4 regions of the Sodalis sp. RH21 genome follow, and region 4 is predicted to be linked to each of the others. Evidence: predicted binding sites of a transcription regulator. Region 4 holds the regulator's gene; each other region holds the start of a gene.

Region 1 (3,131 bases), 1.8 Mb from region 4:
GAAAGCGCAGAATCCGACGATTGATTAACGCGTTACCCGCGGGGTGGCCCATGAGGGGGCGGTCACTGCGCTGGCCGGGAAAGCGCCGGGGATGACCGGGACGCTTTTAGGAACGTCCCGGGCGGCCGGTTGCACCCCGGCGAGCGGCGGTTTCGCCGCCGTGGCCATGGGGCTGGCCTGGGGGGTTACCGGTTTGGCGTCCGCCGCCAGGGGCTTAGCGGCGTCGGTTGGTGGTTCAGCCGCGCTTGCCGCCAGCAATGCGGCTTTTTTCTCTTTCTCTTCCAGATATCCCACCAGGCTCATTTCGTAACGGCGGATATTTTCTACATAATTGTACGCCTGCTGGCCGCGGGCATAACCATAGGTGGTTTGCTGGTAATAACGCGGCTGGCTGAGCATCGGCAAGCGCAGCTTCACATCCACCCAGCTGTCGGGGTTGCCTTGCTGCTTGGCGGTCAACGCCCGGGCATCCAGCATATGGGCGTACCCCATGTTGTAGGCCGCCAGGGCAAACCAGATCTTCTCATCCTCAGGAATGGACTCGGGCACGCGCTGCATCATGCGCGACAAATACAGGGCGCCGCCCCGGATGCTTTGCTCGGCGTCCATGCGATCCGCAATTCCCAGGCTATCGGCCGTGGTGCGGGTCAGCATCATCAGGCCGCGCACCCCGGTGGGAGAAACGGCCTGCGGGTTCCAATGAGATTCCTGATACGAGATGGCGGCAAGCAGTTTCCAGTCGATTTCTTTGGCATATTGCTGGAACATGGCTTGCAGCGCCGGCAGCGTGGCATCAATCGAGGTCAGAAAGGTTTTGGTATCCACATAATCAAAGCTGCCCACATGGCCCAGATATTTCTCCTCCAGCCGCGCCATGGTGCCGTCCGCCTCCTGCTCGCTAAAAAAGTCCAGCAGGGCGGCCGAGAGATTATTGCTGTTTTGCTGTTGCAGATACCAGGTGACCGGCTCCTCCTCCGTCACATCAAATGCTACCGCCAGTTGCGGATGCACGCGCTGTAGCAGCCCGACGGTGGCCGAGTCCACCAGCGTATAATCCAGCTTGCCGTCGGCCACTTGCTCCAATAAGGCCTTGCTGCTGAGATCGGAGGAGACTTCCCACTGCAACTGGGGATACTTTTTTTCTTTTAACTCCCGTAACTGCGAAATATGCGCCGACCCGGAGGACACCGCCAGGCGGCCTTGCAGCGCGCCCAGGTTTTTCGGCCGCGGCTGGCCCAGGCGATAGACCAATTGCTGGGAAACATAATAATAGGCCGGACCGGTGGTAAAGCGCTGCAGGCGCTCGTTGTTATAGATAAGGCCGGCGGCCAGCAGATCGGCGTCATCATTATCCAGATCGTCAAACAGTTCATTAAGGGTTTTACGCTGGCGGATCTCCAGCTTGACGCCTAAATAATCGGCGAAACGCTTCGCCAGTTCGTAATCGAATCCGGTTTGCTGGTTATTGGCGGTATAAAAACTCAGCGGGGCGTTCAGCGTACTGATGCGCAACGTCCCCCTGGATTTTATCTGACTGAGTTTATCGTCCTGCATGCTGTGCCAGGGAACGTTAAACCACAACGCCCAGGTCAGCATGACGGCGATAATGCCAATCACGACGTAATTTAATTTAAAACGCTTCAAATAGTTATCTCTCAATGGAGCGAATATCTCGCTGTCTCTGCGGCAGTGTTATTATCATTTTCTCCCTGGAGTGGGGGCATTTTGCGCAACAAAACGCCGCTGTGCAACTTTATTGCTTTAAGACCATTCTTTCTGTAAGGGTATAAGAATAGCAACAATTACCGCGCAAACGGTTTCGTCCTCGGCCGGGATTCTCTATAATGACGCGCGTTTCCCCCCTGAAGTTGTGTGCAGAAGTTGCGCCCCATGGCAAGCCGTCCTTAAGTACCTGCGGCCGGCGGTTCAAAGACGAGAGATCTTTTATTATGGAAATACTGCGTGGTTCGCCCGCTCTGTCAGCATTTCGTATCCACAAGCTGCTGTCCCGCTGCCAGGAAGCCCGGCTTCCGGTGAGCGATATTTATGCTGAATATGTCCACTTTGCCGATCTGAGCGCCCCGCTTAATCAAGATGAGCGCGCCAGGCTGCAACGGCTGTTGAAATACGGCCCGTCTCTCGCCGAACACGCGCCCCAGGGGCGCCTACTCCTGGTCACGCCGCGCCCCGGCACTTTATCCCCCTGGTCGTCCAAAGCCACCGATATCGCCCATAACTGCGGCCTGGCGCAGGTTAAGCGCCTGGAGCGCGGCCTGGCGTTTTATGTCCAGGGCAACGATATGACCGACCCGCAGTGGCGGCAATTAGGCGTGCTGCTTCATGACCGGATGATGGAAACCGTTTTCGATGAGCTGGAGCAAGCCGCCGCGCTGTTTGCCCACCACCAGCCCGCGCCGGTGCAGAGGGTGGAGATGCTCGCCGCCGGGCGTTCCGCGCTGGAGCAAGCCAATCTCAAACTGGGCCTGGCGCTGGCGCCGGATGAAATTGATTATCTGCTTGAGGCCTTTACCCGCCTGGGCCGTAATCCCACCGATGTCGAACTCTATATGTTCGCCCAGGCCAATTCCGAACATTGCCGCCATAAAATTTTCAACGCCGACTGGGTCATCGACGGCCAGGCGCAGCCGAAATCGCTGTTTAAGATGATCAAGAACACCTTCGAGCAGACGCCGGATTTCGTGTTATCCGCCTATAAAGACAATGCGGCGGTGATGGAAGGCCCGTCGGCGGGACGCTTTTTTGCCGACCCGCTGGACGGCCGTTATGACTACCACCAGGAGCCGACGCATATCCTGATGAAGGTGGAAACCCATAACCACCCCACGGCTATCTCGCCCTGGCCGGGCGCCGCCACCGGTTCCGGCGGCGAAATCCGCGACGAAGGCGCGACCGGCCGCGGCTCCAAACCCAAGGCCGGGCTGGTGGGCTTTTCCGTCTCCAACCTGCGCATCCCCGGTTTCGAGCAGCCCTGGGAACAGGACTTCGGCAAACCGGATCGTATCGTCAGCGCGCTGGATATCATGACCGACGGCCCCCTGGGCGGCGCGGCGTTTAACAATGAATTCGGCCGTCCGGCGTTGACCGGGTATTTCCGCACTTATGAAGAGCGG
Region 2 (3,131 bases), 1.4 Mb from region 4:
GCAAAACCGGCGAACTGGATAACCGCGGCAGCCATTTTTATCTGGCGCTTTATTGGGCGCAGGCGCTGGCCGCACAGGACGAAGATACCGCCCTGCGCGATCAGTTCGCCCCGCTGGCCCGTCTCCTGGCCGACAATGAAGATAAAATCGTGAGCGAATTGAATCAGGTACAGGGCAAACCGGTGGATATCGGCGGATATTTCCATCCGAACCCCGAGCTGGCCAGCCAGGCCATGCGTCCGAGCGCGACGCTGAACAGCGCGCTTAAAGGCGCGATGATTTAAGCCCGGCGGCAGGTATTGCCAGTAATAAAAATCCCGGACCGTGGTCCGGGATTTTTTTCAGCCGGCAGGGGGCGTTTAGCCCAATTCGGCGAGTTTTTGCCGCGCCCAGCGCAGGCCGGGCTGATAATCCGCCGGCAATAGCGATGCCAGATACAGCAAACTGTGGCTGAGGTACTGGCTGTCCGGGTGATTGAGATTCAAATGGCCCACCTTGCGGCCCGGACGCACCTCTTTCTCATACCAATGCAGGTGTACCAGCGGGTCCGCCAGCCAATCGGTACTAAGGTCGGTGCCGATCAGGTTCACCATAACCGACGGCGTACTCACGTCCGGTTCCGGCAGGGGCAGGTCCAGAATGGCCCGCAGGTGCAGTTCGAACTGGCTGACCGATGCGCCGTTTTGCGTCCAGTGGCCGCTGTTGTGCACCCTGGGCGCCAGCTCGTTAATCAGCAGGTCATCCCCCACGATAAAACACTCCATCGCCATGACGCCGACATATTTCAGCTCATGCATAATCGACGACAGCATGCTTTCCGCCCGGCGCTGCAAGACGCCGTCCGGCTGCGGCAGCGCCACGCTGGCGCGCAGAATGCCGTCCTGGTGCAGATTATGGGTCAGGGGATAAAACACCATATTACCGCCGTAGGCGCGGGCGCCGATCAGCGAGACTTCGCCGGAGAATGCGATCCCCTTTTCCACGATACAGCTGCCGTAGCATTCCTGGGGTAAAGCCGCTTCCTCGCCCGGGGTGAGCCGCCATTGGCCGCGGCCGTCATAGCCGCCGACGCGGCGTTTGACGACGGCTAAATCGTCAAACGAGGCGAACACCTGCGGCCACTGCGCCGCCGCGCTCAGTTCTTCCCAGGGCGCGGTGGCCAGCCGTAACTCATCCAACAGCTGTTTTTGCGTCAACCGGTCGGCCAGGCGCGGGAAGATATCACGGTTCACAAACGCCTTATGGCTGGCCAGTTCGCGGGTGAGGGGCGTTTGCGGCCAGCGCTCGATTTCCGCGGTGATCACGCTTTGCGCCACGGGCACCGACTCGGGATCGGCATCCAATCCCACCGGAAATACCGCGATACCCAGCGGTTCGCCCGCCTGGCGCAGCATCCGGCCCAACTGGCCATTCCCTAGAATACAAACCGGTTTCATGCGTCCTCCCGCGGGTCGGGATGCGCCAGCACGTCATCGGTTTGCGCCAGGCGCCAGGCAGCCAGTCGCTGGCTTAAGCCGCTGTCATGCAGCGCCAGGATCTGCGCCGCCAGCAGGGCGGCATTCGCCGCGCCGGCTTTGCCAATCGCCAGGGTGCCCACCGGCACTCCCCGGGGCATCTGGACGATGGAATAGAGGCTATCGACGCCGCTCAGCGCCGCGCTTTGCACCGGCACGCCGAGCACCGGCACCAGCGTTTTCGCCGCCAGCATCCCCGGTAAATGGGCCGCGCCGCCCGCGCCGGCGATAATCACCTCGTAACCCGCCGCCGCCGCCTGTTCGGCAAAGCTGAATAATTTATCCGGCGTGCGATGAGCCGAGACGATTTCCGCATGGAAGGCGACTTGCAGCGTGTCGAGAATATCAGCGGCAAATTGCATCGTGGCCCAGTCGCTTTTGGACCCCATGACGATGGCGATTTTTGCCGGGGCAAGATTGGATTGCATGCGCGTAGTTGCTCCTGTGGTGTTAACCAACGACAACCCTACCACGCCGGGATGCCGCCTGGGTACCGGGTGACGCCGGATGACGGTACAAGGGAAAGAGGGCGTAGAGCATAGCATGTGAAACGGGAGAGGAAAACGGTTGCGTAGCCTGGGCGGCATAAATCCGGCGCGACAAAAATGAGTCAGGCGGATAGCGTAGCGCCGGGAATGATCAAAAAGGGAATTCAACCAGTTCGATACTGTCGGGGGTCACTTTAATCATCGATCCCTGTTGATGCCAGGCGCCCAATACCGCGCGGTGGGCCTTGCCGTCGGGGAGGGCGATGGTATGGATTGCCGGACGATGGGTATGGCCGTGAATCATCCATTTCACGCCATGGCGCTGTAACGCCGCTATCACCGCTTGGGGATTAACATCCATAATAACCGCGGATTTGGCGCGATTGGCCCGCTGGCTGCCCGTGCGCATCCGTTCGGCGATGCGCAATCTTCTTTTCAGCGGCAGCAGCAGGAACAAGCGCTGCAGCCAGCGCTGATTGACCCGCCGCCGATAACGCTGGTAGGCCCGATCGTCGGTGCACAGGGTATCGCCATGCAAAACAAGAATGGGGCGATCGTATAAAGTGAGCAACTGCTCCTGGGGTAATAACGTCATGCCGCTGGCGCCGGCAAAACGCTTGCCGATGAGGAAGTCACGATTGCCATGGATAAAAAAGCAGGGCACCCCTTTGCGGGTGAGCTGCCTTAGCGCCGCGGCTATCTCGGCATGCAGCGACGACGGATCGTCATCGCCGATCCACAGTTCAAACAGGTCGCCCAGAATATAAAGCGCGTCGGCGTGAACCGCCTGCCGCTGCAAAAAATGCAGAAAACCGGCGGTAATCGCCGGTTCTTGCTGGCTCAGATGAAGATCCGCAATAAACAAGGTTGCCATGGCAACGATTATTCGTCGACGGTCACGCCGGTGATGATGACGTCTTCTTTTGGCACATCCTGATGCGGGCCGCTGTTGCCGGTGGCCACGCTTTTGATTTTGTCCACGACGTCAAGGCCGTCGGTCACTTCCGCGAATACGCAGTAGCCCCAGCCGCTGGCATCCTGTGAACGGAAGTTCAGGAAGTCGTTGTCGACCAGGTTGATAAAGAACTGCGCCGTGGCGGAGTGCGGATCGTTGGTACGGGCCATCGCC
Region 3 (3,131 bases), 1.8 Mb from region 4:
CATACCGCATTCGCTTTTCCCGCGAGGAGATGGGGCTGGTCGCGGTGATTTTCGGCGCCTGGCTGATGCAGGATAACGATTTGCAGGAAAAGCAGGTGGTCATCCTGACCAAGAGCGATGGCATACAGGAAAAATTGCTGGAGTTGCAGATACGCGAATTAACATTATTGCCGCTGAATATTAAATTCCAGGAGATGGAAGAATTTCAGGCCCATGGCGCGCCCAAAAATACCGTGCTGATCGTTACCCCTTTCGCCATGCCGCTGCCGCTGTTCTCGCCGCCTCTAATGTTGGTGCGCCTGCCCCTGGTACAATCGCAGCAAGAGCGAATCCGTCAATTGCTTGAGGCCCCCGCCGGGTCCGGGAAAGCTTAATCCCGCCTGCGCTGCGGCCAAAAAAAGGCTCTTGGCAACAAGAGCCTTGTGAAAATCGATCCCGGCGTTAACGATGCCGGGATTCAGATCCCATTTCAGGCATAAACCGGGTAGCGGGCGCAGATTTCCAGCACTTTTTGTTTGGTGCGTTCAATTACCGCTTCATCGTTGATGCTGTCGAGCACATCGCAGATCCAGCCGGCCAGCGCACGTACATCCTGCTCGTTAAAACCGCGGCGGGTAACCGCCGGGGTACCGATGCGAATGCCTGAGGTGACAAACGGGCTTTTCGGATCGTTGGGCACTGCGTTTTTATTCACCGTGATGTTGGCGCGGCCCAGAGCGGCATCCGCCTCTTTACCGGTCAGGTTTTTATCCACCAGATCCAGCAGGAACAGATGGTTATCGGTGCCGCCCGAAACGATGTTGTAACCGCGTTCCAGGAATACCGCTACCATGGCCTTGGCATTCTTGGCCACCTGCTGCTGATAAATACGGAATTCGGGTTCCATGGCTTCTTTCAGCGCCACCGCTTTGCCTGCGATGACATGCATCAGCGGGCCGCCCTGGCCGCCGGGGAATACCGCGGAGTTAAGCTTCTTATACAGCTCTTCGCTGCCGCCCTTGGCCAGGATCAGGCCGCCGCGCGGACCGGCCAGGGTCTTATGGGTGGTGGTGGTGACCACGTGGGCATGGGGTACCGGGTTCGGATAGACGTCGGCGGCAATCAGCCCCGCCACGTGGGCCATATCCACAAACAGGTAGGCGCCGACGCTGTCCGCGATTTCACGCATCCTGGCCCAATCCACGATGCCGGAGTATGCGGAGAAACCGCCGATAATCATTTTCGGCTTATGGGCCTGGGCCAGTTGCGCCAGCTCCGCATAATCGATATGGCCGCTTTCATCGATGCCGTAAGGAATGATGTTATAGAGTTTGCCGGAGAAGTTGACCGGGGAACCATGGGTCAGATGGCCGCCGTGGGCCAGGTTCATGCCCAGCACGGTATCGCCCGGCTGCAGGAGGGCGGTATAGACGGCGAAATTCGCCTGGGAACCGGAGTGGGGCTGCACGTTGGCATAATCGGCGCCGAACAGCGCCTTGGCGCGATCGATGGCCAGTTGCTCGACCACATCGACAAATTCACAGCCGCCATAGTAGCGTTTGCCCGGATAGCCTTCAGCATATTTATTGGTCAGCTGCGAACCCTGCGCCTGCATCACGCGCGGGCTGGTGTAGTTTTCCGAAGCAATCAGCTCGATGTGCTCTTCCTGGCGCACCACTTCCTGCTCCATTGCCTGCCATAGTTCGGCATCATAATCTGCAATGTTCATTTCACGCTTTAACATCCGCTTCTCCTGGATCAGCTGGCTCGGCTGGCTGAATTTGTCAATAAAAAAGGCGAGTAAAATCCGGTAAGGCCATGGGGATAGTGTAAACTTTTTTGCCCCTGCTCCGATAGGGTCTGGCCATGGTTTTTACGCAAACGATTCCGTTGCACTGCCCTGGGGCTGGCGGCTGACGGGGGTTGGACGGGGATCGGGATATTTTTTCACGCCGGCGGAGGATTTTTTCATGACGGGCAGCGGGCCACCCCGGCCGGTTCGAGCACCGGGACAAGCCGACCGCTGTATTAAATGGCTTCTTCGTCCTGTTCGCCGGTACGGATGCGAACCACCCGCGCCACGTCGAACACAAAGATCTTGCCGTCACCGATTTTACCGGTCTGGGCGGTGTGCATGATGGTGTCCACGCAGCTGTCGACGATATCATCCGACACCACCAGCTCGATTTTTACTTTCGGCAAAAAATCCACCATGTATTCCGCGCCGCGGTAAAGCTCGGTATGGCCTTTCTGGCGCCCGAAGCCCTTGACCTCGGTTACGGTCATGCCGGTAATGCCGACTTCCGCCAACGCCTCACGTACATCGTCCAGTTTGAACGGTTTGATAATCGCATCGATTTTCTTCATTACAGCACCCTTTGCAAGCTGATTGGCGGCGCTTGCCGCATGTCATCGGAACAAACAACAGAGCCAAATTAGGCTTTAAAATCATTAGCATCCAGCTCATGGCGGGACAATAGTTTATAAAATTCAGTTCGGTTGCGCCCAGCCATACGTGCGGCCTGGGTCACATTTCCCTTGGTGATCTGCAATAATTTACGCAAATAATGCAGTTCGAACTGCAACCGGGCCTCAACGAAGGTCGGCAGGACGGTATTTTCACCTGCCAGCGCTTGCTCCACCAGCGCTTCGCTGATGACCGGCGCGGACGTCAGGGCCACACACTGTTCTATCACGTTAACCAACTGACGTACATTGCCGGGCCAACCGGCGGCCATCAGGCGCTTCATGGCGTCGGTGGAAAAACTGCGCACAAACGGCTTATGGCGCAGCGCCGCGACCCGCAGCAGATGGTTGGCCAATACCGGAATATCTTCCGCCCGCTCATGCAGGGCGGGCAATTTCAGGCTGACGACGTTCAGGCGATAATAGAGATCTTCGCGAAATTCGCCCTCCGCCATGACCTTGGGTAAATCGCGGTGGGTGGCGGAGATAATTCTGACGTCGATATCCAAATCCCAATTGCTGCCCAGCGGTCGGACTTTACGCTCCTGCAGCACCCGTAATAATTTTACTTGCAAGGATAACGGCATATCGCCGATTTCATCCAGAAACAGCGTGCCGCCCGCCGCTGCCTGGAACAGCCCTTCCCGGCTGCTGACCGCGCCGGTAAACGCGCCTTTGGCGTGACC
Region 4 (3,131 bases):
CCAGGCCATCAGCGTGCGATCGTAATCGGCGCCGAAGTTGTGCCAGTCTTCCATGACAAAATGCTTCTCGCTGGCGTGGGCTATATGCTGTACCGACGGCAGGCAGCCGTTGGGAAAGATATATTTATCGATCCAGGGATCGACATTCATATCCGTTTCGTTGGAACCGATAGTGTGCAGCAAAAACAACCCGTCGCGTTTCAGGTTGCGATCGACCACGTCAAAATAAGTGGCGTAATTCTTCGGCCCGACGTGTTCAAACATTCCTACGGAGACTATGCGGTCGAACTGCATATTCAGATCGCGGTAATCCTGTAGCAAAATGGTTACGTCCAAACCCTCGCAGCGCTTTTGGGCCAGTTTCTGCTGCTCGGCGGAAATGGTGACGCCTTGTACCGATACGCCGTAATTTTTAGCGGCATAAGCCGCGAGGCCTCCCCAGCCGCAGCCGACATCCAGCAAAGACATGCCTGGTTTTAGCTGTAATTTTTCACAAATCATTTTCAGCTTATCCTGCTGCGCCTGTTCCAGGGTCTGCGCCCGGCTCCAGTAACCGCAAGAGTACTGCATATAGGGATCAAGCATCAATTCGAACAGGTCGTTGCCTAAATCATAATGCTCTTTACCCACTATCCAGGCTCTTTTTTTGGATTGCAGGTTCAGCACCCGGGCAGCGGCGACGCGCAGGGTATCCTTTAAATGATGAGGAAGTTTATTTTCCAGTCCAGCCCTGAGAACGCGTTGGAAAAAAACATCCAGCCGATCGCATTCCCACCAACCATCCATATAGCTCTCGCCCAATCCCAGCGATCCGTCTTGCAGTACCCGCTTAAAAAAACCCGGGTTCTTGACACGAATATCAAAAGGCCTTGAGCCATTGATTTCAACACCGGCTTCAGCGAGCAATTCATGGACGATACGATACCAAGCGTTATCATGAAAGCTCAGGTCTTCAACACACGAGGAACTCATAGCTTCTCCATCACCTTTATTCTGTAATGCCCCGTCAGGAAAAGCTAAGCCAATGCCTGCGGGCTTTTATAAGAATCCACGGTTATCCGTGGTGTCTGAAGTACCACCATAAACAGAGGAATATAAAGTAAAGCTAAGACTGGTTGTTAGCCGCGTGCTTTATAAAAAGGGTGATGCCATGCTTGTAAACACGACATGCTTTTCAAAAATATAGAAGACAACTCGTTATAATTGTTAACGATATTGAGTATAAGCCTGCATTTCCGTTTAGACAATAGCTAACATAGCAATGTATTTCATAGTATAACTTAATGATTTCTCTCTGAAACAATAACAGTTGGTAAAAAAATATTGAATTGCAATATATTGTGTCGGTTCGGCGCCGTACGGAGATAAACGCGGCTAACGCGGGGAAGACATGCGCGCCAGCGCACAAAGCCTGGCGCCGGCAGGCTAGGGCAGGAAAGGACCGTCGGCAACCGAACGCCGTTCAACGAGTTTGGGATGCACTTCAATGCTTTTGGCGGCTACCCGTTTACTGGTAATGCGATCCAATAACATGGTTAACGCCGCCTCGCCCAGCTCTTCTTTGGGTTGGTGAATCGTGGTCAGCGCCGGGGAAAAAAAGCACGAATTGCGAACATTATCATAGCCGATAAGGGAAATATCATCGGGCACGCGCAGTCCCAACTCGTCAATGGCGCACAAGGCCCCCATCGCCATGATATCCCCGCCGCAGAACACCGCGGTGGGACGCTGCGGCTGCGCCAGTATCTGCTTCATGGCGAGATAGCCCGATTCGGGTTCGAAATCTCCCTGCACAATCCACCGGTCGGTCAGGGGAATTCCCGCCTCGGCCATGGCGTGCAAATATCCGCGATGGCGGCCGCCGCCGGTATTGCGGGCCAACTGGCCGGGTATCGCGCCAATGGCCCGGTGGCCGCGCTTAAGCAGATATTGCGTGGCCATGTAGCCCCCGGCAAAGGCATTATCGATAATGGTATCGGTAAAATCACGGCGGGCTTCGCCCCAATCCATCACCACCATCGGGATATGCTGATACTCTTCCAACATATCCAGCAGCGGTTCCGGATATTCGGCGCACATCACCAGCAGGCCGTCGACGCGCTTTTGCGCCAGCATGGCCAGGTAGGCCCGCTGTTTGTCGAGATCGTTATGGGAGTTGCATAAAATCAGCGTATAGCCCCTGGCGAAACAGTGATGTTCTATGGCCTCGATAATTTCGGCAAAGTAGGGGGCTTCACTGGTGCTGGCCAATAAACCGATGGATTTGGTACGGTTGATTTTCAGGCTGCGCGCCACGGCGCTGGGGGAATAATGTAATTGTTTGATAGCGTCCAGCACGGCGATTTTGGTATCTTCCGCTACGAAACGGGTCTTATTAATCACGTGCGATACGGTGGTGGTCGATACGTTAGCGCGTTTCGCCACATCTTTTATGGTTGCCATGCCTTGAATACTCCTGAACGCCCTGAATGAAAACCTGTCGAAGGCGCAAGCACTTTACGACGCAATAACAATAACCGGTAATTTTCCTTGATCCCGCGGCAAAGTGAAAGCGTTAAATGTTAACCGGGCCTGCCGAACGGCGAGCTTTCTTGCGGCGATTGTGCCAAAATGGCGTTATCACGAAAGCGCGTCGACCACCTGATTGACGCCCTGGCCACCGCACAGGCACGCAACATGATAAGGGCAAACCATGGATAGCGATTTGAAAATGTCATTACTCACCACGGTCTTTTCATTATTGGTTATCATCGTGTTCAGCTTTACCGCCGTAATGAACTAAGCCGGCTAGCGAGCGACCAGTCGATAAAACGTTTAGTTATAAAACCGTTTGGTGATGAAACCGCTCGTTAATGAAACCGTATGTTAATGAAACCGTATGTTAATGAAACCGTATGTTAATGAAAAAAGGAGCCAAGGCTCCTTTTTTCATTAACGCATCACGGGTAAACAGCGGCAGCGTCCCGCCTAGCGGATATTCTTCGGCGTTACAACGCGGCGGGCGCCCACATAGTGATCCTGCCAATAATCTTCATTGAGATAACTGATGCGGATATCCCGTCCGGTGCGCGGTGACTGGATAAACCGCCCGTTCCCCAGATAGACACCCACATGATCCGCCGCGCCGCGAT

What was found. Region 4 encodes PurR, which represses purine synthesis genes. Its sites were predicted from a motif close to CANGCAAACGTTTGCNTG; they were not measured.
Region 1: a site for PurR is predicted at 1,807-1,824, ahead of purL (phosphoribosylformylglycinamidine synthase). Genes of this name have one in related genera too.
Region 2: a site for PurR is predicted at 2,071-2,088, ahead of purE (5-(carboxyamino)imidazole ribonucleotide mutase). Genes of this name have one in related genera too.
Region 3: a site for PurR is predicted at 1,854-1,871, ahead of glyA (serine hydroxymethyltransferase). Genes of this name have one in related genera too.

What each region holds. Positions count from the first base shown of each region.
Region 1 is NZ_CP178732.1:1,108,332-1,111,462, forward strand. It holds gene tadA (tRNA adenosine(34) deaminase TadA) at 1-28, shown strand, start outside; gene mltF (membrane-bound lytic murein transglycosylase MltF) at 25-1,644, opposite strand; gene purL (phosphoribosylformylglycinamidine synthase) at 1,950-3,131, shown strand, end outside.
Region 2 is NZ_CP178732.1:4,288,536-4,291,666, reverse strand. It holds gene ACL2XP_RS19830 (NADP-dependent isocitrate dehydrogenase) at 1-284, shown strand, start outside; gene purK (5-(carboxyamino)imidazole ribonucleotide synthase) at 360-1,436, opposite strand; gene purE (5-(carboxyamino)imidazole ribonucleotide mutase) at 1,433-1,942, opposite strand; gene lpxH (UDP-2,3-diacylglucosamine diphosphatase) at 2,154-2,876, opposite strand; gene ppiB (peptidylprolyl isomerase B) at 2,885-3,131, opposite strand, start outside.
Region 3 is NZ_CP178732.1:1,117,682-1,120,812, reverse strand. It holds gene csiE (stationary phase inducible protein CsiE) at 1-374, shown strand, start outside; gene glyA (serine hydroxymethyltransferase) at 470-1,723, opposite strand; gene glnB (nitrogen regulatory protein P-II) at 2,008-2,346, opposite strand; gene glrR (two-component system response regulator GlrR) at 2,415-3,131, opposite strand, start outside.
Region 4 is NZ_CP178732.1:2,885,723-2,888,853, reverse strand. It holds gene cfa (cyclopropane fatty acyl phospholipid synthase) at 1-972, opposite strand, end outside; gene purR (HTH-type transcriptional repressor PurR) at 1,426-2,442, opposite strand; gene ACL2XP_RS13240 (YnhF family membrane protein) at 2,693-2,782, shown strand; gene ACL2XP_RS13235 (C40 family peptidase) at 2,968-3,131, opposite strand, start outside.